3 regions of the Shewanella bicestrii genome follow, and region 1 is predicted to be linked to each of the others. Evidence: predicted binding sites of a transcription regulator. Region 1 holds the regulator's gene; each other region holds the start of a gene.
What was found. Region 1 encodes LexA, which represses DNA repair genes until DNA is damaged. Its sites were predicted from a motif close to TACTGTATNNNNATACAGTA; they were not measured.

Region 1 (8,092 bases):
TAGCCATTAAACGATATGCTCCGCGGTCACGCTCGCAACTATGGTTTGTCTCACTGAGGCTCTGAGTAAGCTATTGGCTTGATCGCGAATGCGTTCAACGTCGGATTTATCTTCCTTCTCGGAGAAATAACCCAACTCTTTAAGCTTAACACTCAAGGTGTTATAGAGTTTCTTGTCGTAGAATTCTGGCGCGGTAACTCCATGCAGCGCCCCTAAACGTTGGGCAAGCAGATGGCTTTCAGACTCCAGCTCCGAACGCTCCATCTTAGGTCTGTGAGCCAGCAAATTGAAGATAATCGCATAGCGTTGCAAGGTTTCGCTAACGCTTCCGGCCAGCAACAACATTTGGCTGGTGTGCTCGGTCACCACCGACAGCGTATCGCTTTCCTGCACTAGACCCTGCTCAATAAACAGATCCAGCACTTGATTCACATAACTTGGGAGGTCCTTGATACCCATGAATAACTCCGCCTTCAGTAGCGGATAGAAGTCACTCACAATCCCTAGGATATAGGCTCTTGAAATCTGCTTATTGTTGGTTAAGCAGCTAGCAATCAACGACGGAATAATAAATAAGTGGATGATATTGTTACGATAGTAAGTCATTGAAATCGCTTGATTCGCGTCAATAGATACTATCTCACCCAGAGGATCGGCATTGATGGAGAACTTATTCAGCTCTAAACCTTGTTGCACTAAGTGCTTGCCATCACCTTCGGCCACCGACGTAAACGAAGTGTAAGGCACACGCTTAAGCAGCGTCAGGTACAAATCTAACTGACGCTCGAGCAAACAACGCTCTAGGGCATTTTGCTCCGACGCCAATAGCACTAAGCTCGTCAAGGTGATAGAACTGGCGGCGGCAGCATCGTTAATACGGGTCATCACACGATTCGCTAACACGTTCACCGCAGGGGTTAACCAAGTCGGTTTTTGTTCGGGATCGTCGGCCACTTCAGCGCGCCAGTTAGGCGCGGTTTCATTCAAGAAGTTTTGCAGTGTAATCGGCTCACCAAAGTTGACATAACCTTGGCCAAAATTACCTAATTTACGAATAGCACCAAAAACTTGCCATACAGATTCTTTCTGTTTTTTCTTACCGCTCAACTCTTTATGATAAGTCGCCACTTCCATCACGTGATCGTAGCCTAAATACACAGGCACTAAGGTGACAGGGCGTTCGATACCACGCAGCACACTGTTGATCGTCATGGCGATCATGCCAGTTTTCGGCGCCAATAGACGACCGGTGCGAGAACGGCCACCCTCAGAGAAATACTCAACCGAATATCCCTTAGCAAACAGCTGATCGAGGTATTCACGGAACACGGCAGTATAAAGTTTATTGCCGTTAAAACTACGGCGAATAAAGAAAGCGCCACCACGGCGGAACAGCGGTCCCGCAGGCCAGAAGTTTAGGTTAATCCCCGCCGCAATATGCGGTGGCACCATGCCTTGGTAATACAGAATGTAGGATAACAGCAGGTAATCCATATGGCTGCGATGGCAAGGTACATAAACAATCTCGTGACCATCATGGTGCAGCTGACGGATTTGCTCGGCACCTTTGATATTGATACCGCTGTAGAGCTTGTTCCATAACCAAGTTAAGAAACGCTCAGCAATACGCACTAGGCTGTCGGAATAATTCGCTGCAATTTCATCAAGATATTCAATTGCTGTTTCACGGGCTTGGGTTTCGGAAATCTTCTTACTCGCCGCTTCTTCCTGAATAGCCTTGCGTAAGGATTCGGATTTCAGCAGGGAGTGGAACATTGCCTGACGATTCGGCAACACAGGCCCTGTCATCACTTTGCGTTGACGGCGGAAATGAACCCTAGCCACCCGCGCCAGTTTATGGGCAATCCCCATATCGGTGCCGTGTTCGTCGGCCATGTAACGCAGCGATACCGCATTAGAAAACTGCACAAAGTTATGACGACCCAAAAATAAGATCATCAAGCACTTACGTAACCAAGTTGGATTCTCGCGCTCAAGAACAGCCGCCTTCATGGTGTCGTCTTCTTTACCCGGAGTACGGCCCCAATACAGACTCACAGGCACCAGCTGAATATCTAACTCTGGCTTTTCCTTATGGACGGCCAACAGGCGCATAAAACATTCGAGGAATGGCTCATTACTGGCACGCTCGCCAAACAAAGGCTTACGGCCTTCGAGGCAAACGACGCGGGGCGCGACAACGCCATTTACCACGAGCGGCTCATAGGGGCTTGGCAAACCCAGCTTAGTGGTGATCTCGCTTAACGCAGCAATATCACTCAGGGATTCTGTTTTCATTACATAAGCAAGCGGTCTGGAAGCGTCCAGATTCAGATCGGCAAAGGGATCCTGCGGCACAACAATAGTGTGCACTAAGTGTTTTTGGATCCAGCGTAATGATTTCAACCAAAGAGAGTCTTGTTTAGGCATTATTCTTATGCAATGTAAGTACGTTCATTAGCCCCATAGAATACCAGATTCTAGGGAATATTCGCTAATACTCTCCAATCGCGTTAAAAAGTGGTTAATACTTGCACTACGAATAATACTGTATATACTAACAGTAACTGTATAGAAAAACAGGAAAGAACATGAGACCGTTGACGCCACGCCAAGCCGAAATTTTAGAGCTGATTAAACGTAATATTGCCGAGACTGGCATGCCACCCACCCGGGCCGAAATCGCCACCCGTTTGGGTTTTAAAAGTGCAAATGCCGCCGAGGAACACCTTAAGGCATTGGCGAAAAAAGGCTGCATCGAGATCATGCCTGGCACTTCCCGCGGGATCCGCCTCCCAGTTGAGGAAGAAGATAACAGCGAATCTGGCTTACCACTGATTGGTCAAGTGGCTGCGGGCGAACCTATCCTCGCCCAAGAGCATGTCGAACAGTATTATCAAGTCGACCCCAGCATGTTCCACCCAGCCGCCGATTTCTTGCTGCGCGTCAGAGGCGACAGTATGAAGAACATCGGTATCCTCGAAGGGGATCTGCTCGCCGTTCATAAGGTACAGCAAGCGCGCAATGGCCAAGTAGTTGTTGCTCGCGTTGACGATGATGTAACAGTTAAACGCTTTGAAAAGAAAGGGAATCTCGTTTATCTACATGCTGAAAATGAAGATTACTCCCCGATTAAAGTCGATTTAAGTTTCCAAAGTCTAACAATTGAAGGGCTCGCCGTAGGGGTGATCCGCAATGGAGATTGGCTATGAACAAACTACTAGGTAATGCCCCGCGTCACCCCGGTTTATGGCTCGATGCGGTACGCGAAACCGATACAGACTGGCAGCATACGCCTATCATCACTATGCCCACCGAGAGCCAAGGGCGCCAAGAGCTAATGCAACTTAGCAAACAATTGGCACAATTGAGCCAACAAGGCCGCTGGGTCGTGCTCATCAACCCACCCAGTATTGGCTACAAGCAGTTACTGGCCAGCGCCGGCGTGCGTATGGATCGCATACTCTTAGTCCATGCGAAAGATGAAGTGGAAACCCTGTGGGCCATGGAAAAAGCCTTAACTAGCGGCACTTCCAGCGCAGTAATTACTTGGATCCACTCACTCGATGCCCGCGACAATCGTCGTTTGCAAATTGTGGCCAAGAGCGCCCGCGCCATGGGAATCGTGCTAGAAGGTGTCGTAAATCACTCACCTACGGACGCGACACTCAAGCAACCTGCTCACTTTGCCCAAGGTAGTTTTTTTAGCTCTGTTCATTAAAATTTTTGCACTGCGTATTTAGCCTTGAAAGCCGCCTCACCTGTGAATGTGGGGCTTTTTTTTTGGCAATTTTTCAGACAATTAGAAAAAGAAGTGATCTTGATCAATTTTTAAACAGCAAGTATGTTTGATTCAGGCGAGCATAATATATCGCCCATTTAGGCAAAAAATATCGACGATTTATCGAATATCTCTTGCCCACAAAAATCGAGAATAATGGGTTTATTCAGCAGTATGTGCCAGTGTGGCTAATACCAGCAGTAACAATACTTAATCAAAAGTAAGCCGCCAACGCACGTTGAAGTCAGAGAAGCTTTTTTGGGAACTGAAGAGTTTGCATAGAGTTGAGACTTACTGTGTTGCTCTTCTTTGTAGTTGCTATTCGCAATTAGCAGAGGAGAAGTCTTGTGAAGCAATGGTTGTATTGTTTACTCGTGGTGCTATTCGCCCCACCGTTGGCCGCAGCGGACATGCGGTTCAACATGACCCCCGGCGTAACAGAAATCAGTGGCAAGGTTTATCACTTACACATGACGATTCTGTATATCTGCTGCGCGATAGGCCTAGTGGTTTTTGGCGTGATGATTTATGCCATGATCAACCACAGAAAATCCAAGGGCGCGGTCGCGTCTCACTTCCATGAGAGCACAAAAGTCGAAATCGCGTGGACGATTATTCCTTTTGTCATTCTGATCTTAATGGCGATTCCCGCCACGAAAACTCTGATTGCCATGGAAGATCCCAGTAATGCCGATCTCACGGTAAAAGTCACAGGTTCTCAATGGAAATGGCATTATAGCTACTTCGATCAAGATATTGATTTTTACAGCATTCTCGCAACACCAAGACCTCAAATCGAAGGAAGTGAAGCCAAGGGAGAGCACTACTTACTCGAGGTCGATAAACCCCTAGTATTACCCATCAATCGTAAAATCCGCTTCTTAATGACCTCAGAGGATGTCATTCACTCATGGTGGATGCCCGCCTTTGCGGTTAAAAAAGACGCTAACCCAGGTTTTATTAACGAGGCATGGACCCGTATCGACAAACCCGGCATTTACCGTGGCCAATGTGCCGAGCTTTGCGGTAAAGACCATGGTTTTATGCCGATAGTGGTGCAGGCATTACCCGAAGCCGAGTTCGATGCTTGGGTTGTAGAACAAAAACAAGCCGCCAATGCCGCAGCGCAAGCCGCACAAGCCGCGTTATCGCAAACACTGACAAAAGAAGAGCTGATGGCTCAGGGTGAGCAAGTTTACCTTGGTCACTGCGCGGCCTGTCACCAACCCAACGGTGAAGGTCTACAAGGAGTATTCCCGCACCTCAAAGGCAGCCCGATTGCGACCGGACCACTGAGCGGCCATCTTGAAATAGTGCTCAATGGTAAAGCGGGTACGGCCATGCAAGCCTTTGGCAAACAATTAACGACCCAAGAGATTGCCGCCGTGATTACCTATGAGCGTAATGCGTGGGGCAATAACACGGGGGATGCGGTGCAAGCCAAAGACGTTGATGCCCATAAATCCGGAGGCACCAATAGCGAACCAGTAGCAACGACTCCGCCTCCAGCAACCACCGATGCGCCAAAGCCAGCGACAGAACCCGTCGCCAGTGTCGACCCCGCGAGTCTTCCCACGCTTAGCCATGATGAACTGATGGCCGAAGGGGAAAAGACCTATGCCACGATTTGCGCCGCCTGCCACCAGCTAACGGGTGCAGGTATGCCTCCCGCCTTCCCCGCCCTTGCTGGCAGCGCTATTGCAACGGGTCCGGTCGCCAATCACATCGACATTGTGATGCACGGTAAACCGGGCACGGCGATGCAGGCATTTGGCACACAACTAACGCCACAACAGCTTGCCGCCATCATTACCTATGAGCGCAATGCGTGGGGCAATAATACTGGCGATACAGTGCAACCCGCTGATATTGCTCGCCATGGACAGTAGGGGATTAAGATGAGCACACTGACTCAAGATCAAATTGCCGCCCATGATGAACACCATCACGGTGCACCTAAAGGCATCATGCGCTGGTTACTCACCACCAACCACAAGGACATTGGCACCCTGTACCTGTGGTTTAGTTTCATAATGTTTTTAACCGGTGGTGCGATGGCTATGGTGATCCGCGCCGAACTCTTTCAGCCAGGATTACAACTCGTTGAGCCTAACTTCTTCAACCAGATGACCACAGTTCATGGATTAATCATGGTATTCGGCGCCGTGATGCCGGCCTTTACAGGGCTGGCTAACTGGCTGATCCCGATGATGATTGGTGCGCCAGATATGGCGCTTCCACGGATGAACAACTGGAGTTTCTGGATCCTGCCCTTCGCCTTTACTATTTTACTGAGCTCACTGTTTATGGAAGGCGGCGGCCCTAACTTCGGTTGGACCTTCTACGCACCACTCTCGACCACTTATAGCCCTGACAGCACAGCATTATTTGTATTCTCTATTCATATCATGGGGATAAGTTCGATCATGGGTGCCATCAACGTGATCGTCACCATAGTCAACCTGCGCGCTCCCGGCATGACCTGGATGAAGTTACCGCTGTTTGTCTGGACTTGGCTGATTACCGCCTTCTTGCTGATCGCCGTTATGCCTGTGCTCGCTGGCGCCGTCACTATGGTGTTAACCGATAAGTTTTTCGGTACTAGCTTCTTCGAGGCGGCAGGTGGTGGTGATCCTGTGATGTTCCAGCATATCTTCTGGTTCTTCGGTCACCCCGAAGTCTACATCATGATTCTGCCTTCCTTCGGCATTATCTCCGCCATTGTTCCAGCTTTCAGCCGTAAACCATTATTCGGCTATTCATCCATGGTGTATGCCACGGCGAGTATTGCGATTCTGTCCTTCCTCGTGTGGGCGCACCATATGTTCACCACCGGCATGCCTGTGTTTGCTGAGTTGTTTTTTATGTACTGCACTATGCTGATTGCCGTGCCGACTGGGGTAAAAGTGTTTAACTGGGTAGCGACCATGTGGCGCGGCTCATTGAGTTTTGAAACCCCAATGTTGTTCGCGGTGGCCTTTATTATCCTGTTCACTATTGGCGGCTTCTCTGGCCTGATGCTCGCCATCACGCCAGCCGACTTCCAATACCACGATACTTACTTTGTGGTGGCTCACTTCCATTACGTGTTGGTTACTGGTGCGATTTTCTCCATCATGGCGGCGGCCTATTACTGGCTGCCAAAATGGACCGGCCATATGTACAGCGAAAAGCTCGGCCAGTGGCATTTTTGGTGCTCGGTGATTTCGGTCAATGTGTTGTTTTTCCCGATGCATTTCTTAGGTCTTGCGGGTATGCCAAGGCGTATTCCCGATTACTCGATTCAATTTGCCGATGTAAACCAAATCGTGTCGATTGGGGGTTTTGCCTTTGGTCTTTCTCAGCTGATTTTCCTCGTGCTGGTGATTAAGTGCATTCGGGGCGGTGAAAAGGCGCCCGCCAAACCTTGGGAAGGCAGCGAAGGCTTAGAGTGGACCCTACCCAGCCCTGCCCCCTACCACTCTTTCACCACGCCACCCGAGGTGAAATAACATGCAAGGCCAACCCCATCAGCCCAACATCAAGTCCAACCGTAAGCTCATCAGCCTGCTGGTGCTGGGCTGCCTTGGGATGTTTGGCTTTGGGTTCGCCTTAGTGCCGCTCTACGATGTGTTGTGCGAAAAACTGGGGATTAATGGCAAAACCTCCAATACTGCCAGCAGTTATCAAGCGATCACTGTGGACAAGAACCGCGTGGTAACGGTGGAGTTTATCTCGCAGGTGCAGACCGGCATGCCGTGGAAATTTGAGCCACAAACGAAACGGCTCGAAGTGCATCCGGGAGAACTCATTCACACGGCATTCCTGGCGCAAAATGTCTCTAACAGAGCGATCGTTGGCCAGGCGATTCCTTCTATTTCGCCCGGACAAGGTGCGGCTTATTTCAATAAAACCGAATGTTTTTGTTTTAACCAACAACACTTAGCCGCCGCGAGTCGCGCCGAGCTGCCGTTGATCTTCTTCGTGGATCCTCAATTACCCGAGTCTATCCACACCTTAACCCTCTCTTACACCCTCTACGACATTACCGACAAGCAGTTAGCGTCTGCCATAGAGCAAGGAGCTGCAAAATGACCACTAAACATGAGACTTACTACGTCCCCGCCCAGAGTGCTTGGCCGATTGTTGGTGCTATCGGCTTGTTTTTAATTGCCTTTGGGGCGGGACATTTTGTACATCAACTCAAATCTAGCGCTTCGGGTGGCGGCTATATTCTACTGGCAGGCATAGCCGTCATCCTGTTTATGCTGGTTGGTTGGTTTAGAACCGTGATCAAAGAATCCATGACGGGCCTCTATTCCCATCAGATGG
Region 2 (8,092 bases), 1.9 Mb from region 1:
TTTAACTTAACTCGTTAAATAGTATAACTAGGGTACATGGCCTTCATGACTCTAACTGCTCAATTACTGTTTGGAAGAATGAGGGCAGCATAATGCTGCCCTCTTCATAGCTACTGTGCTAATGCCTTAGATACTTTCTCGAATAAATCTTTCGACAGTTCAGGCAGCGCCAACAATCGCGTTAAACAAGCCTTGATCTTGACTTGGCGCGCCTCATCAAACTTACTGAATTGGATGAGTGGCGTCACCATACGCGCCGCAACCTGTGGGTTGAGTTTATTTAAGCTGATAAGGCATTCAGTTAAAAACTCGTAACCTTTGCCATCGGCGCGGTGGAATTGATAAATATTTCCCGCTGCGAAACTGCCAATCAGTGAACGCACGCGGTTAGGATTGCTCATGCTAAAGCTCGCGTGTTGCTGTAATTGACGCAAGCTATCAATCACCCCTTCCACATCATGGGTTGCCTGCAGCATAAACCATTTATCCATCACCAGCGGCGTATCGCGCCAGCGGGCTTCAAACATTGCCATCAAATGTTCGCGGCAAGGTAACGAGCCGACATTGGCCGCACTTAATGCGCCAAGTGAGTCGGTCATATTGGCAGCCTTCTCAAACTGCTCAACCACAAAGCTTTCGGCCTCGCTACTGACTCGGCTCAACCAGTTAAGACATTGGTTTTTCAGCGCTCGCGCTTTTGTGCAATCACGGTTTACCAATGAGCGATACAGCGCCGTTAATTCATCTTCACAATAGGCGGCAAGCTCTGTGAGCACAAATTCGCGGGCTAGGGCTAAGGCATCTAAATCGACCGTGTCGGTTTGCTCAATCAAAGCTGAGGCCGATGGTATGGCTAACATTTCCGCCATCAGCGCCTGATCTAACTGCTCATCGAGTAAGGCGCCTTTAAAGCTGTCTTTCACGCGCTCGTCTAAGGTCATGCTGTGATGTTGCTGTAAATGCGCCACATTTTGCCAAATCGCTTGGCTCACGAGCGCCACCGATGCTTCCCAACGCGCCACTTCACTCGAGGCAAAGCGCATCAAATGCACAAGCTGATCGATTTCAAAGGGATAATGTAATTTAACCGGTGCAGAGAAATCCTGTAGTAAGGATGACACGGGTTTATGGCGCATACCTTCAAATGTAAAGACTTGCTCTGCTTGAGTAAAATCAAGCACTTGATCTACCAGTGATTGCCCTTTCTCATCTAACAGCTCTAGGCTAAAGGGAATATGCAAGGGTGAAGCACAGCCAGCTAAGGTTTGCTTGAGGGTTAACTGGTAAGTCCCAGTCTCGGCATCAAAACTGTCGCTTGCGGTGACAATTGGCGTACCCGCTTGGCTATACCAGAGACGGAATTGCGTTAAATCGATACCACTGGCATCTTCCATCGCCGCGACAAAATCATCGCAAGTCACAGCTTGGCCATCGTGGCGTTTGAAGTATAACTTCATCCCCGCTTGGAAATGGGCTTCACCCAACAGGGTGTGCATCATGCGAATAACTTCGGCGCCCTTGTTATACACAGTAACAGTATAAAAATTATTCATCTCAATCACAGACTCGGGGCGGATCGGATGCGCCATGGGGCCTGAGTCTTCAGCAAACTGCTGGTTTTTGATGACTTTAATCGCGTGAATTCGGTTCACAGCACGAGAGCCTAAATCCGAACTAAACTCTTGATCGCGAAACACTGTCAAGCCTTCCTTGAGGCTTAATTGAAACCAGTCACGGCAAGTCACACGGTTACCCGTCCAGTTATGAAAGTACTCATGGCCGACCACAGATTCAATGCCGTGGTAATCCTCGTCGGTTGCGGTCAAGGTATCTGCCAACACATACTTGGTGTTGAAGATATTTAAGCCTTTGTTTTCCATCGCCCCCATATTGAAAAAATCGACGGCGACTATCATGTAGATATCTAAGTCGTATTCTAAGTCAAAACGAGATTCATCCCAGGCCATAGACTTTTTCAGGGACGCCATTGCATGGTGCGCTTTGTGTAAATTACCTTTATCGACAAACACCTGCAGTACCACTTTGCGATGACTGCGGGTGATAAACTCATCCTGCAGCAGATCAAAATCGCCAGCGACTAAGGCAAACAGGTAGGCGGGTTTTGGGAAAGGATCTTGCCAGCGCACGTAATGGCGACCACCATCAAGCTCGCCTTTCTCAATCAAGTTACCGTTGCTGAGCAGGAACGGAAACGCCAGTTTATCGGCTTCGATTCGCACTGTGTATTTGGCTAACACGTCGGGGCGGTCGAGAAAATACGTGATACGTCTAAAGCCTTCCGCTTCGCACTGAGTACAGTAGGCGCCGTCGGACATATAGAGCCCTTCGAGGCTTGAGTTAGCCTCGGGATCGAGTTGGGTGATGATGGTCAGCTCAAATTCGTTCAGTGTCGTCTCGATAGACAACTGCCCTTCACTCGCGTGATACGTCGCCGCTTGTCCATCAATGGCCACACTCACTAAGGTCAAACTTTCACCATCGAGCACTAAGGGATTGGTGTGGGAAGAAGTGCGTTTGACTTTGCTAACGGCTTTAACCAGAGTGTTTTTACCATCGAGATTAAAATCTAAATCAATGGTTTCGATCGTGAACTGGGGAGCTTGATAATCTTTAAGGTATTTTGCTTGTGCTTGTGTCATGTCGTTCCCTTTAACACTGTTCTAAATAAGAAAAACGCGCCATAAGCGCGTTTTAAGATACGGTAAACAGGCGCAATAACCGCCTATTTAGTGCCAGCGTTAGCCAGCTTTTTTGCATCCGCCATATCGAAGGTGATATAGGCCGTTTCGTCTAAGAAGGCATCCGGTGCTTCAATGTCGTCTTTGTCTTTAATGTCTTCCATCGATTTAACCGCGGCTAAACCATGGGCAACACGACGCTCGTTGGTTCTATCGAGTACTTTCTTCTCATCGGCTTCACGCGAGGCAATGCGCTCACTTTCAACTAAGGAGACTGTTTTCTCTTTATGATGCTTTTTAAAGTCGGCAATATCTTGATTGATATAGTTAAACTCGACATTGTTCTGAATACGGGCAAGGTGCTTTTTATCTAAACTCGCCACCAACTCAGGGGTGATATCGTTTAGGGTGCCGTATTGCGCCATTGGCACTTTGTCCCAAGGTAAAGCATTCTTCTCTTCCGCTTCACCGTATTCACCAGGCTCTAACGCACTTGGGTAAGCAATGTTCGGGGTTACGCCTTTGAGCTGAGTGCTGCCACCGTTGATACGGTAGAACTTCTGGATCGTGTACTGCACGTGGCCAATCGGCTTCTCGTACATGTCGTAGATTCGACCAAGGCTCTTATGCTGCTGCACAGTGCCTTTACCAAAGCTTGACTCACCAACAATCAGCGCACGGTCGTAATCTTGTAACGCGGCGGCAAAAATTTCCGAAGCTGATGCACTGTAACGGTCAACCATAATGGTTAACGGGCCAGCGTAGGTTGTCTTGCCATCGTTATCACGGTGGGCAGACACTCGACCATCGGCGTCACGCACTTGCACCACAGGGCCCATATCGATAAAGAGTCCCGTCAGTAACACGGCTTCGGTCAACGCACCGCCGCCGTTACCACGTAAGTCGATGACGACGCCTTCAACCTTGGCTTCGTTTAACTTCACCAATTCTTTTTCGACGTCCTGGGATAAATTCATATAGAAACCAGGAATTTGAATCACACCCACTTTACGGTTGGCGTATTCACCGTCTTTTGGCTCGATGATCTTTGAGGTTGCGGCACGGTCTTCTAAACGGATTTTGTCGCGCACTAAGGTCAGATTAAACGGCTTAGCGTTAGAGCCACCCTTCTTAGGTAAAATCTGTAATACGACTTTACTGCCCTTCGGCCCTTTGATCAGATCGACCACATCGTCTAATCGCCAGCCGATTACATCAACAATCTCACCGCCTTCTTGGCCGACGCCGACGATCTTATCTTCAGGCGACAGTTTTTCACTGCTGGCCGCAGGACCGCCTGCAATCAAGCTCTTGATGACAGTGTAATCGTCTTCGAGCTGTAACTGCGCACCAATCCCCTCGAGGCTTAAGTTCATTTCCATTTGGAAACGTTCCGCATTACGGGGAGATAAATAGCTAGTATGTGGCTCGATGCTACGGGAGAACGCATTCATCACCGCTTGGAACACATCTTCGCTATTGGTCTGAGTCAGTCGCTTGATGGCGTTGTTATAACGCTTTTGCAGAATATCAACGATTTCAGGCCATTTCTTGCCAGTGAGTTTCAGATTCAGCGCATCGTATTTAACACGTTGACGCCATAACTCGTTGATCTCGTCTTGATCTTTTGGCCAAGCAACATCTTCTCTATCGTATTCGTAGGCATCACCCGGAACGGTGAAATCCATCTCTTTGTCGAGCAGAGAGAGTGCGTATACAAAACCTTCGTAGCGACGTTTCTGAACCAAATCAAACATCTTATAAGCAGGCTCGAGTTCACCCGAGCTCAGCATATCGTCAAACTGATTAACGTAAGGTTTGAAGCTGTCGACATCGGCTTGCGTCAGCACATTACGACGGTAGTCGAGTTGTTGCAGGTAGCGGTCAAAAATCTGAGCAGAAAACGCATCATCTAATGCAAATCTATGATAGTGGGAACGAGTGTATAAATCCGTCACTCGCTTACTCGCCACTTTATGCTGCGCTTCCTGCTTGAGAGTGGGTAACTCGCTGATTTGAATCGTAGGGGGGACAGCCCAAGCCGAGAATCCGACAAAAACAGTGGCAATGGATGTAGCCAAAGTGAGTTTTCGCATCAACAAGTTACTCCGTTTGATTAAATGATTACAGCAGGATATGTTCCGCTTTCACTTTTACCGTTAAGCCGCTATCTAGCTGAACATGAATGTCCTCTTTGTTAATGTCGGTGATCACGCCGGCTACTGGCGTCACCCCTAACTTAACATTGACACGTTGCTTCTTCGCTAAATCGGTCAATTGAGCTTGAACTAAGTTAACAGCAGGCTCTGCCTTAGGTGCTGCTTTTGCTGGGCGCTCAGTCTTGCGTGCTGGCACGGCAACTTTCTTAGGGGCTTTCTTCGCAGGGGCTTTACCCGCAGGCGCCGCTTTTGGTGCTTGAGCTGCACGCTTAGCTTTTGCTTTATCTTGGCTTTCTTTCAACATCGCTTGAGCATGATCGATATGCTCTTGCTCTAACTCACCGCATGGCTGACCATCAAGATCCACACGCTGTGCACCGGCTTTTACCGATTTCAGGTAGCGCCAGCTGCTGGTGTAGCGTCTTAAGGCAACTCGCAGTTGAGTTTTACTGACTTTAGAATCATCAGCCAACCTTTCAGCCAAATCTTGAAACAATCCGATTTTTAATGGCTTAGTTTCACCTTCAGCAATAAAGCACAAAGGAAATGTTTCATACAAATACGCCAAAATTGCGTTGGTGTCGGTCAACTTATCTGTTGATTCCATCATTACTTCCACAGTTAAAAAGGGACATCGAATCCGAGGTGATAAAAATCAGCTTCTTACGAGTCGTTTATCTTGGTTAAGCTCACATATGAGCCAAAGTACAAATTAGCATTCTCGCCGAGTTAACTAAAGTTAAAAAATATAAGTTAACAATTTTTCACGGCTGAACCTATCAGGCTTATTTCGGCAGTGCTCAAAATAAGCCTTATCAGTGCATGCGCTATTATAAGGCGCACGCCACCGATTGCGACTATGAATTATGCGTTATTGTACGCAAATTAAGCAAATAGGCAGTTTTCGAAGCTTTTTACCAATAATTCCAAGCCCTTTTGGTCTTCTTCATCGAAGCGGTCAAAAATAGGACTATCGATATCCAGCACGGCCACAACCTTACCATCGGCGCGCACTGGGATAACAATTTCAGAATTACTGGCTGAATCGCAGGCGATATGACCATCAAATTGATGCACATCGGCGACGCGCTGCGTCTGATTGGTTTGCGCGGCGGTACCGCACACGCCCTTACCCATTGGAATACGGGTACAGGCCACTTTACCTTGGAAAGGACCCAACACCAGCTGTTCGCCACGCATCACGTAAAAACCCACCCAGTTCAATTCGGTTAGGTTATCGTTTAGCAAAGCAGAAAAGTTAGCCATGGCAGCCACTAAATCATCCTCGCCCTCGAGTAAGGCCAGCGCTTGACGATTCAGTGACTCATAAAATTGCGGTTTCATAGACTTCCTAAAAAATTATTCGGCAGCGTCGTCCTTCTTAGGCGCTTTTTTCGCTGCATTTTGTTTTGATGGCGTACTATTAACTTGAACCACGCCTTTAAGCAAGTTTGTCAGCTCATCTTTATTGTTAGCAAAATAGAATGCGAGCTGTTCGCTCACGGTTTCATCAATTCCGAGCTGCGCTTTTTGAATAAATGGAATGAGGTTATCGGCGATGTCGAGCATCTTATCGTAGGCGTCAGCCTCCTTTTTCGATGTAAATGTCATCTTCTCCACCCCTTCTCTTACCACGACAAACTGTGTAATAACTGCCATGACTGCCCTCGCACTGTTTTTATATACAGTAATCAGGATGACATAAAGTGAACTAGTGATGCAAGTGTTCTGATTATTCTGGTATTATAAGTACGCTTTTCGTTGTCGAGATGGGTCAAGCAATGTGCTATCTCACCCTGTAATATGGTTTTATTGCGGATTATTTGCTCTCTCAATGGCTTTGGGGCTAATTTAATATTTTTATATGCATGAAAATACAGCAGAAAACTCTGTAATCCTCTGTCGTTCCTGCGACTTAGCCGTTCGAAAGCGCGCCTTACCTACGGGTGTTAGGGCGTTATGCCCGCGCTGCAGCACCGCACTTTATGACACACCATACTGCTCGGTAAACGGCATGTTAGCGCTATGTATTACCGCGCTGGTGTTCTATTTCCCCGCCAATTTTTTCCCGGTACTCGAAATCCACTTTTTGGGTAGCATTCGTACCACTACAGTTTTTCAGGGTGCCTTTGCGGTGTTCGACCAAGGTTATTGGGTCGTGGGATTAGCCGTGCTTGCCGCCGCCGTGATTGGTCCGGGATTGTTGATCCTGTCGATCCTTAGTCAGATTTTGATCGTCAAATGGGGACTTGGCAGTCCATTTTGGCGTCGCAGCCTCAAACAGTTATTAAAGCTGCAAGGGCTGCTATCCCAGCTCACCATGCTGGAGATTTATGTGATTAGCTTTTTGGTGTCATCATTTCAGTTATCTGATTTCTCGGATATTTACTTCGGTATGGGCACCTTCTGCTTCACCATGCTTTTTTTAGTCACCCTGTTTTTGCAGCGTGAATACGATATTGAGCATATGTGGAGTCTTCTCATGCAGGAGCGACACTAAGATGCAGCAACAGGGAAAAGACTTAGGCCTGTGCTTGTGCAGGGTGTGCCGGCAGCTCAATAGCAGTGATAATAGCCACTGCAGCCGCTGCGAGGCCGAGCTCCATGTCCGTGATCACAGCAGTTTACAAAAAAGTTGGGCGCTGCTGATCACCGCCGCCATTTTGTTGGTTCCCGCCAACCTCTACCCTATTACAATGCTCACCAATCAGGGGCAAGTGCGCCACGATACGATTTTTTCGGGGATTATCCATTTAGTGCATTCGGATATGTTGCCCATCGCCATTATTGTATTTATTGCCAGTATTTTAGTGCCTTGGGTGAAAATTATCGGTTTGGCCACTTACCTCTGTGCCATCAGTTTTAATCTGCCAATTTCGAAAAAGAAACTCATGGTGGGATTTCATGTGATTGAGTGGATTGGCCGCTGGTCAATGCTCGATTTGTTTGTGATCTCCTTAACGGTTGCCCTCGTCAATATGGGGCAATTACTCGATGCAAAGCCTGCACCTGCGGCCACGGCGTTTGCATTGGTGATTTTACTGACTCAACTTGCCGCAAAAGTTTTAGACACTCGTTTACTCTGGGATCGATTGGAACCTCAAGATGACACAAATTGAATCGCCAAAAGTTGTGAAGAAAAAACTCTTTTCGCCGATTTGGCTGCTCCCGATAGTAGCGCTCGCGCTCGGCGCATGGCTGGGCATTAAGAGCATCAAAGAATCGGGCATTGAA
Region 3 (8,092 bases), 940 kb from region 1:
TCGTTAAGGTGTGCATACGGTAACACCATTGAGAACGATTTGCATTTGTATTTTATGTGGCAAATGTAACAAATTCATCATTCTTAAGTCGTACAAAAAGATGAATAGATTGATGACAAAGTTTTATGTTTTAAAAACAGATAATTAAATTAGCTCTTGATAAAAGCAGTCATCTTGAGATGGCTGCAAAAAATTTTACGATTATGGGAAGGAATAAGGGGCATTGCGCCGTAACGACAGAAAAAAGCTAAAAAAAAGCCTGCTCAATGAGCAGGCAAGACATATTTCAAGCGTCCCTTTCGGGGAAGTACATTACCGCGCTAGCGGAAGAAACCTGGCATACCCATGCAAAAACACCGATATGCTACTTGAGTCTAAACACGCCAAAAAGGCGATACAAAGGTTGATGGATGATGGAAACTAGGTTTAAAGGGATAGTTAGCCCTTAAAGCTCATAGCGAATAAACCGCCACGCAAAACATCAGAGTTAATCCAAGTGTTTTGCCAAACAAAGTGATTCTTGCCTGTATAAGACATAGTCAATTACTCCTAAGTAAAGTTGAGATTAAGTACTCTAGTAAAGCTTGGCTCGGTTCCTTGGAACTAGAGATTCTCAAATCCGTTGAGACGACTTGTCACTCGGGTCCTTGGAGAAGGATATCCATCCTGGATAGACTAGAGGGGATGGGCGCATTGCCCTGTCCACGAAAACTATTATATGTTTTCGTAGTTTTATTACAAGCTTTATTTGTATTTTTTTTAATTAAGGCTTTTTAATGTAATTTTATTACGTAAAACAACCAAAAATCTTGGCGACCTGCATCACATAAAAACAGAAATAACCCTGTAACCACCTAATAAGTAAGATATTACAGAATTATTTCTATTTATTACGTTAAATTGTTAACGATTGATCAGATATTGATACAGACCGACCAAGGGACTCGCAGTGGGTTTTCCATAGAGTGGATCGCCCTCCGTTGCACTGCCAGCGATATCTAAGTGTGTGTAAGCTAAAGGAATTGCGGCATTTATGCCATGTTCAAACAATCCCGAAGCCTTAAGCAGAAACGCCGCCGGATATTGATGCCCACGGGCCGTTACCGAAGATGGCGCATTGTTAGAAGATAAAATATCAGCCGCCCCTGAGACTTCACGGATCTTGGCAAAGTCCTCGCGGCGCAATGTAGAAACCTCAAAGGGTTCGCCCCATTGGCTTGCCTGTAACGCGAGTGTCTGCGCACACTTGGCGCCACTGGCGACCGCATTTTCAACCGCAGCAGGATACGCCCCATAACAACGTACCACATGGCCCGTGAGAGTCGCGACCGAGAATAGCTCTGGTTGCACCGCCGAAACCGCTTTAATACGCAGATGACTTAACAGGTCAGCCAATACTAAGCGCCCTTCCGCATCCGTATTACCAATTCGTACCCGCACGCCCGCATGGCTAGTGATAATTTCATCGGTAACAAAGGCTTCGCTGCCAATGCTATTACGCACTAAGCCCAGTTCGGCGATCACTCGGATCCCTTTAGGCTTGAGCATAGACAAAGCTTTAAATAACCCGGCCACGGCAGAGGCGCCACCTTTATCGCGGCTCATGCCCGCCATTGCGCCGCCGACTTTCAGATCGGCACCGCCCGTATCGTAGACCACACCTTTGCCTGCAAATAAGAAGGTACGAGTAATCTCGCCTTCTGGCAGATATTCGAGTTTCACCACCCGCGGTTGATGCCGCCCAACGGCAAAGGAAGAACGCGCCACCGCACTTAACAGTGGATAATCGCGCTCGAGAATATCCCTATCTTCCACGACTGCGGTTTTAATCACACTGCCTTTAAAAGCTTGCAAACAATATTCGGCAAAGGCTTTTGCCGACATACGCTCAGGTTCAGTGCCACATAAATCCCGAGCCAACACACGGCCAGCTTCTAATGCGTTGAGCAATTGACTCTTTTTAGCTGATAGAGACAGTAACCCTATGGCTTCAAAGGCTGGCGTTAAGCCCGTTGCCTCGCGCAATTCTAAGGTTTGCCATAATTCTTGACCGCAGGCGAGCGCCGCAACTTCAGTCGCAAAACCAAACTTGGGCGTGGTAGAAGGCACCACATAAAGCAGGGGACGCTTAGCGCCCGCGTCTTTAGCAATAGCAATAGCAGCTCTTGCCGCATCGCCAAATACACGCACATCGGCATAATCATCAGTCACTTGAGTAACCGGCGCTATGATTAAACGGCCGCCAGCTAAACCGGGAGCAAACAATAACGTCGGGCTCTTACCGACACGCTTATCGACCTTAGCGCCATGCTCGGCCAATAAACTGATCTCATCAATTCCAATAGCACCAAGATCCGGTGTGACGACCACAACCGCATCCCAACCTTCACCATCAAAAATGGCATTTTCTGCTTGTACATCAACAAAGTTAACTTGAAACATGACCCATCCTTTTTCATTATTGTGCCTGCATTATTCCCGCTATAACGCTTAATTACCAATCAAAAAATCCCTTTGTCCCCATCGAAAAGACTGAGGGTGGCAACTTTCGCTGCCACAAGCACACATAGGCTGATCGAGAAGATTAATCGGCAGAGCAGAATGTGGTAGGATCAAGCCAAATTTGCCCTATACCCACAAGACCTGATGAGGGACCTCCTGTGACAGCGTTAAGTCAGTTATACCCACAGCCTTTATGGCAATGGTTCGAACAAATCTGTGCAATTCCCCACCCTTCCAAACATGAACAAGCACTCAGCAAACACATCCAAGCATGGGCTAAGAGTAAACAACTCGATGTCGTGGAAGATGCGGTCGGCAATTTAATCATTCGCAAACCCGCAACGGCCGGAATGGAAGATCGCAAAATCGTCGTGATCCAAGCTCACATCGATATGGTGCCGCAAAAGAATGCCGACAAAGTGCATGACTTTATCAAAGATCCTATCGAAGCCTATGTTGAAGGTGACTGGGTAAAAGCCAAAGGCACAACCTTAGGCGCCGACAATGGTATTGGCATGGCGTCAGCCTTAGCGATTTTAGGTAGCGACGATATCAAACACGGCCCACTGGAAGTACTGCTCACGATTGATGAAGAAGCGGGCATGACAGGCGCCTTTGGCCTGCAAGCGGGTATGCTCGATGCTGAAATCCTGATAAACACCGACTCAGAGCAAGAAGGTGAAATCTACATGGGCTGCGCTGGCGGTGTCGATGCTCAAATCACACTGCCTATGGTATGGCAAGCGTCGGAGCAAAGTTACGCATCATTTAGCCTGCATTTATCTGGCTTAAAAGGCGGTCACTCTGGGGTTAACATCCATTTGGGTCGTGGTAACGCCAACAAACTCTTGGCACGCTTCCTGTTTGAAAATGCCGATGAATTAGCGCTGGAATTAACCCAATTTACCGGTGGTTCACTGCGTAATGCCATCCCACGCGAAGCCAATATCAGCTTTATGTTACCCGCTGAAAATGTCGATGCACTGAATGAAAAAGTGCGCGCTTTTGAAGCCTTAGTCCGCGCCGAGCTGGCCATTGCCGACCCTGATATGCGTTTAGTGTTGAGCGAAATCCCAACGCCAAAACGCGTGATGAGTGAAAACAGCCAAAACACGCTGATCGACCTGCTGCATGTATGCCCTAATGGCGTGATGCGTATGAGCGATGAAGTCGCTGGCGTGACAGAAACCTCACTCAACGTAGGCGTGATTAGCACTAACGATGAAGAAGTTAGCATTCTGTGCTTAATTCGCTCGCTCATCGATTCGGGCCGCAGCCAAGTTGAAGGCATGCTCAATGCGCTGACTAATCTCGCTGGCGCTGAAATTGAATTCAGTGGCGCTTACCCAGGTTGGAAGCCAGATAACAGCTCACCCGTAATGGCGATTGTGCGTGAGACCTACGAGTCTATCTACCATAAAGAACCGGTTATCATGGTGATCCACGCGGGTCTTGAATGTGGTCTGTTCAAGAAGCCTTATCCAGAAATGGACATGGTGTCGATTGGCCCTACCATCCGCTATCCACACGGCCCGGATGAAATGGTCAATATCACCACAGTAGGTCAATACTGGGATCTGCTCCTTGCTGTGCTAGAACGAATTCCCGCTAAAGGTGAATAATCACTCTAGGTGAATAGTCGCTAAGCAGACTTAAATAACAAAGGCCGCAGAGGGTTTACCAATGCGGCCTTATTGTTGCTTCTATTTGCGCACTGCGTAAAGCTGATTATCGCGTTATCTAAACTAAACTAGGTTAGATTGGCGCTGAGCCAGATCCGCTCAGATTAAATTGACACTAAAACACAAAATCCAACTGCTTCGTTTCGCGTACCATGAGCGGCGAAAGCGTGTCTTTACTCTCGGCGAGTCCAACAGAAACCCCGAGTAACCGAATTCCACGGCCCTCTTGCCTAGCCATTGCTTGGCTCAGTAGCTCATAGAACATCACCACGGAGACCTCGTCACTACGATGCTCGATGGTGGTCTGTTTAAAATCATTAAATTTAAGTTTGACCACCTGCTTATGGATTTGCCTCCCCTTAGCACTTCGCCCTAAACGGCTGGACAACTCTTGGATTAATCCCGGCATCACCTGTTGGCACTGCTCCAGCGTGTAAATATCCTGAGCGAGAGTGGTCTCAACGCCTACGGATTTGCGCTCGCGGCTCACAGAAATCCCGCGATCATCGATGCCATGGGCCCGCTCGACTAACACGGCGCCAAACTTACCAAAACGGGCAATCAACTCTTGCTTTGGATAAGCCTGCACATCGGCGCAGGTATTTAAGCCTAGCGAAGACAGTTTCTCAGCGGTCACTTTACCGACTCCGGGTATTTTCCGCAGGGATAAGCTTTTAACGAACTCGGGCACCTCATCGGGTGGGATAACACATTGCCCATTGGGCTTATTTAAATCAGAGGCAACCTTGGCGAGAAATTTAATCGGCGCCACGCCCGCCGATGCCGTCAGCCCAGTTTCGGCCAAAATATCACGGCGAATCGCCTCGGCAATTAACGTGGCTGAGCCCTTAAACAGCTTACAATCGCTGACATCTAAATAGGCTTCATCGAGGGAAAGTGGTTCGATTAACTCAGTGTATCGGGAAAAGATGGCGCGAATTTGCTGTGAGACCTCTTTGTAGACCTGCATACGACCGGGAACGAGGATAAGATCGGGGCACAATTTCAGTGCGTAGCCCGTCGCCATGGCCGAACGCACGCCAAATTTGCGCGCCTCATAATTACAAGTGCTGATGACGCCACGCTGCACCCGACTGCCGCCGACAGCCAGCGGTTTACCGCGGTATTCGGGAAAATCCCGCATTTCCACCGCAGCAAAATAGCAATCCATATCGATATGAATGATTTTTCGCACCTTGCATTCCTCCGACACTCAAAATACTGTATATAAAAACAGTAATCAAGTGCCGCTTACCAATTTGCCGCGGTGCTGTTTGCGCTTGGATTATAAGCGCTCAAAAAACAAAGGGAGCCCTAAGGCTCCCTTGATTTGCAACGTTTTGAATTAAATCTTAAATTGCCCAATGTTGCGGGTGAGTTCGTGAGTCGCTTGCTCAAATCCTTGCAAACTTTGGGATAAATCTTGGCTTGAGAGCAAAGACTGATCGGACAAACCACGCACGCTAACCACGTTCTGTGCTACTTCTTCAGCCACAACGGCCTGCTGGCCAATCGCGACGGTAATTTCCACCGTTTGCTGCTGAATCGACACAATCGCACTGGCGATATCACTTAAAGCTTGCTCCACTTGTGTGGTCAAGTCTTGCCCGACCCTTGCCTGCTCAACCCCTGATTCCATCACCTGCTCGGCTTGTAGCGCACTCTGTTGCAGGGTTTGGATAATGCCTTGAATGTTGGCGGTAGAATCTTGGGTACGAGACGCGAGAGTACGCACTTCATCGGCCACTACGGCAAAGCCTCGGCCCTGCTCACCCGCCCGCGCCGCCTCGATGGCCGCATTGAGCGCCAGCAAGTTGGTTTGGTCGGCAATGTTACGGATCACGCTTAACACTTCGCCAATTTGCTCAGAGCTGCTACGTAACTCCTTGATGACTTTGGCCGCTTCAATCACTTGAACCGATAATGCCTTCATACCTTCGGTCGCACGGGACACAATTTGAGTACCGTCATGGGCTTGGGTTTGTGCCTTTTCAGCAAAATCATTCGCCCGCTGGGCGCTAATCGCCATTTCTTGGCTCGTCTGTGCCATTTGGGTGGCGGCCGTGGCCACTGAGTCGATTTGTTGTTTCTGCGATGACACCGAAGATACCGCTAAATCACACACTTGGCGCGCATCCATCACCCCAGTGCCCACCTCTTGGGTTAAGTTGCGAGTGTGCAGTAACATCTGTTGCACCTTTTCGGCAAAGCGGTTGAAGGCATCACCCAGTTTACCTAACTCATCTTCCCGTTCCATCAAAATACGTTGGGATAAATCACTGTCACCTTCGGCAATATCTTCCATCGCATCGAGTAATTTGCTGAGCTGGCGTCTAAAAGGCAATAACATCAACCAGACAGTAATGCCGACCAAAAGCATAATCCCCAAAGCAACAAAACAAGCATTCCAAAAGGCTTTGGTAACAGGCGCTTCAATTACTTCATGGGGCAACATAAAGGCTAAGTGCCATTTCTGCTTAGGATAATCACCGCCCACAGACACAAAGGTTACCCGCTGCGGCACACCGTTAAAGGTGACTTCGGCAAAGCCCTGCGCTTCACGCTGCATTTGCTGCCTTAAGGCGGTAAAGCCTGAGGAGTCCTTAAACTGGCTATCGATTTGATTCGCAAGTGAGCCCGGCGGGAACTTATCCGAGAATCCAGGGAAATAAACCAGCTTACCTTCATCCGTCATCAGGAAAGCTTGGCCGTAATTGCGATATTTGATTGGCGCTAACAGGGTTTTGCCAATGGTATCGATGAGAATATCCATACCACCAATCCCAATCAGCTCACCATTGGCACCATAGACTGGGGTTTTAACTGTGGCCGAAATTGAACCATCGTTGGCATCGACCGCAGGATCGCCCACAAATAGGCCGCGCTGATCGATAGCCTCCTGCCACCAAGGACGTTTATTAGTGTAATAGTTTGGATCGCCATCGAAACGGCCATTGAGGTCGAAATATTCGAAGGTATTTGCCGAGCCGAAAAACACTGACTTCACATCGGTATCACGGTCGGAAAACGAGCGGAAATAACGAATAATATCTTGGTACTGCTGATCATTGGCTAGATTACTGCCACGGGCATGGTATTGGCTAAACCAGTTGATAAGCCCAGGCTCGGCAAATACCGAGTGGATCACTTGCCCCTTAGCCACAAAATAACCACCAATCTCATTGGCTTTTAAGGCAACGAGCGCCGAAATGTCCGCATCCACTTGCCTACGTGTGTTATTACTTTCTTTATTCACGAGCAAAGCGGCAACTAAAGTAAGAAGTACAGCAAGGGCACCGACGATAGTGACCACTAACTGCAAACTTAGAGAACGTTTTATATATCTCATTCATCTTCCCGTCTGGCTGACCAACCACTTAACAAAAAATCATGCAAAAACAGTTTCACACGGTAACAATTTTTACCAGTCAACAACAGATGGAAATGTGAGAAAAAATGTAAACAAGTATTTGTAAAGAATAGACATAGTAAAATAACAGGAATCGCTAAACAATCGGCATCCATCAGAAGATCCCATTGCGATAGCGATTTTTTACAGAGTGTTAGACTAAATACTCAAAATCCAAAAACAAAGGCCAGTCATTTAGTGACTGGCCTTTGTGCTTAAGCTGCGTAAGCTGGAGTGGTTACATCTTAGTTTGCAGATAATTCGGTAAACCAATTCGGTCAATCAAACCGAGCTGTTTTTCTAACCAATACATGTGGTCAGATTCGGTGTCGTCGAGTAACACTTCTAAGATCTCACGGGTTTGATAATCTTTTTTCGACTCACACAGGGCAATCACCTTACGCAAATCATCGGCGACCTTATATTCATAGGCCAAATCGTTACGCAGCATCTCTTCAACGTTTGAACCAATGTTGAGCGCTTCCCGCGCGGCCACATT

Region 2: CF168_RS11845 (YebG family protein) is a predicted target of LexA. The motif match lies at 6,529-6,548, and genes of this name have one in related genera.
Region 3: dinB (DNA polymerase IV) is a predicted target of LexA. The motif match lies at 5,404-5,423, and genes of this name have one in related genera.

The regions. Positions count from the first base shown of each region.
Region 1 is NZ_CP022358.1:4,598,319-4,606,410, forward strand. Features, by position in the region: gene mtr (tryptophan permease) at 1-7, opposite strand, end outside; gene plsB (glycerol-3-phosphate 1-O-acyltransferase PlsB) at 7-2,430, opposite strand; gene lexA (transcriptional repressor LexA) at 2,592-3,212, shown strand; gene CF168_RS20135 (cell division inhibitor SulA) at 3,209-3,721, shown strand; gene coxB (cytochrome c oxidase subunit II) at 4,129-5,670, shown strand; gene ctaD (cytochrome c oxidase subunit I) at 5,680-7,272, shown strand; gene CF168_RS20150 (cytochrome c oxidase assembly protein) at 7,274-7,855, shown strand; gene CF168_RS20155 (cytochrome c oxidase subunit 3) at 7,852-8,092, shown strand, end outside.
Region 2 is NZ_CP022358.1:2,722,504-2,730,595, forward strand. Features, by position in the region: gene pepN (aminopeptidase N) at 111-2,660, opposite strand; gene prc (carboxy terminal-processing peptidase) at 2,744-4,795, opposite strand; gene proQ (RNA chaperone ProQ) at 4,824-5,465, opposite strand; gene CF168_RS11840 (GAF domain-containing protein) at 5,744-6,202, opposite strand; gene CF168_RS11845 (YebG family protein) at 6,218-6,517, opposite strand; gene CF168_RS11850 (paraquat-inducible protein A) at 6,723-7,358, shown strand; gene CF168_RS11855 (paraquat-inducible protein A) at 7,360-7,977, shown strand; gene CF168_RS11860 (PqiB family protein) at 7,964-8,092, shown strand, end outside.
Region 3 is NZ_CP022358.1:3,659,464-3,667,555, forward strand. Features, by position in the region: gene CF168_RS16055 (peptidase M17) at 904-2,442, opposite strand; gene CF168_RS16060 (aminoacyl-histidine dipeptidase) at 2,661-4,124, shown strand; gene dinB (DNA polymerase IV) at 4,300-5,379, opposite strand; gene CF168_RS16070 (methyl-accepting chemotaxis protein) at 5,530-7,533, opposite strand; gene bfr (bacterioferritin) at 7,832-8,092, opposite strand, start outside.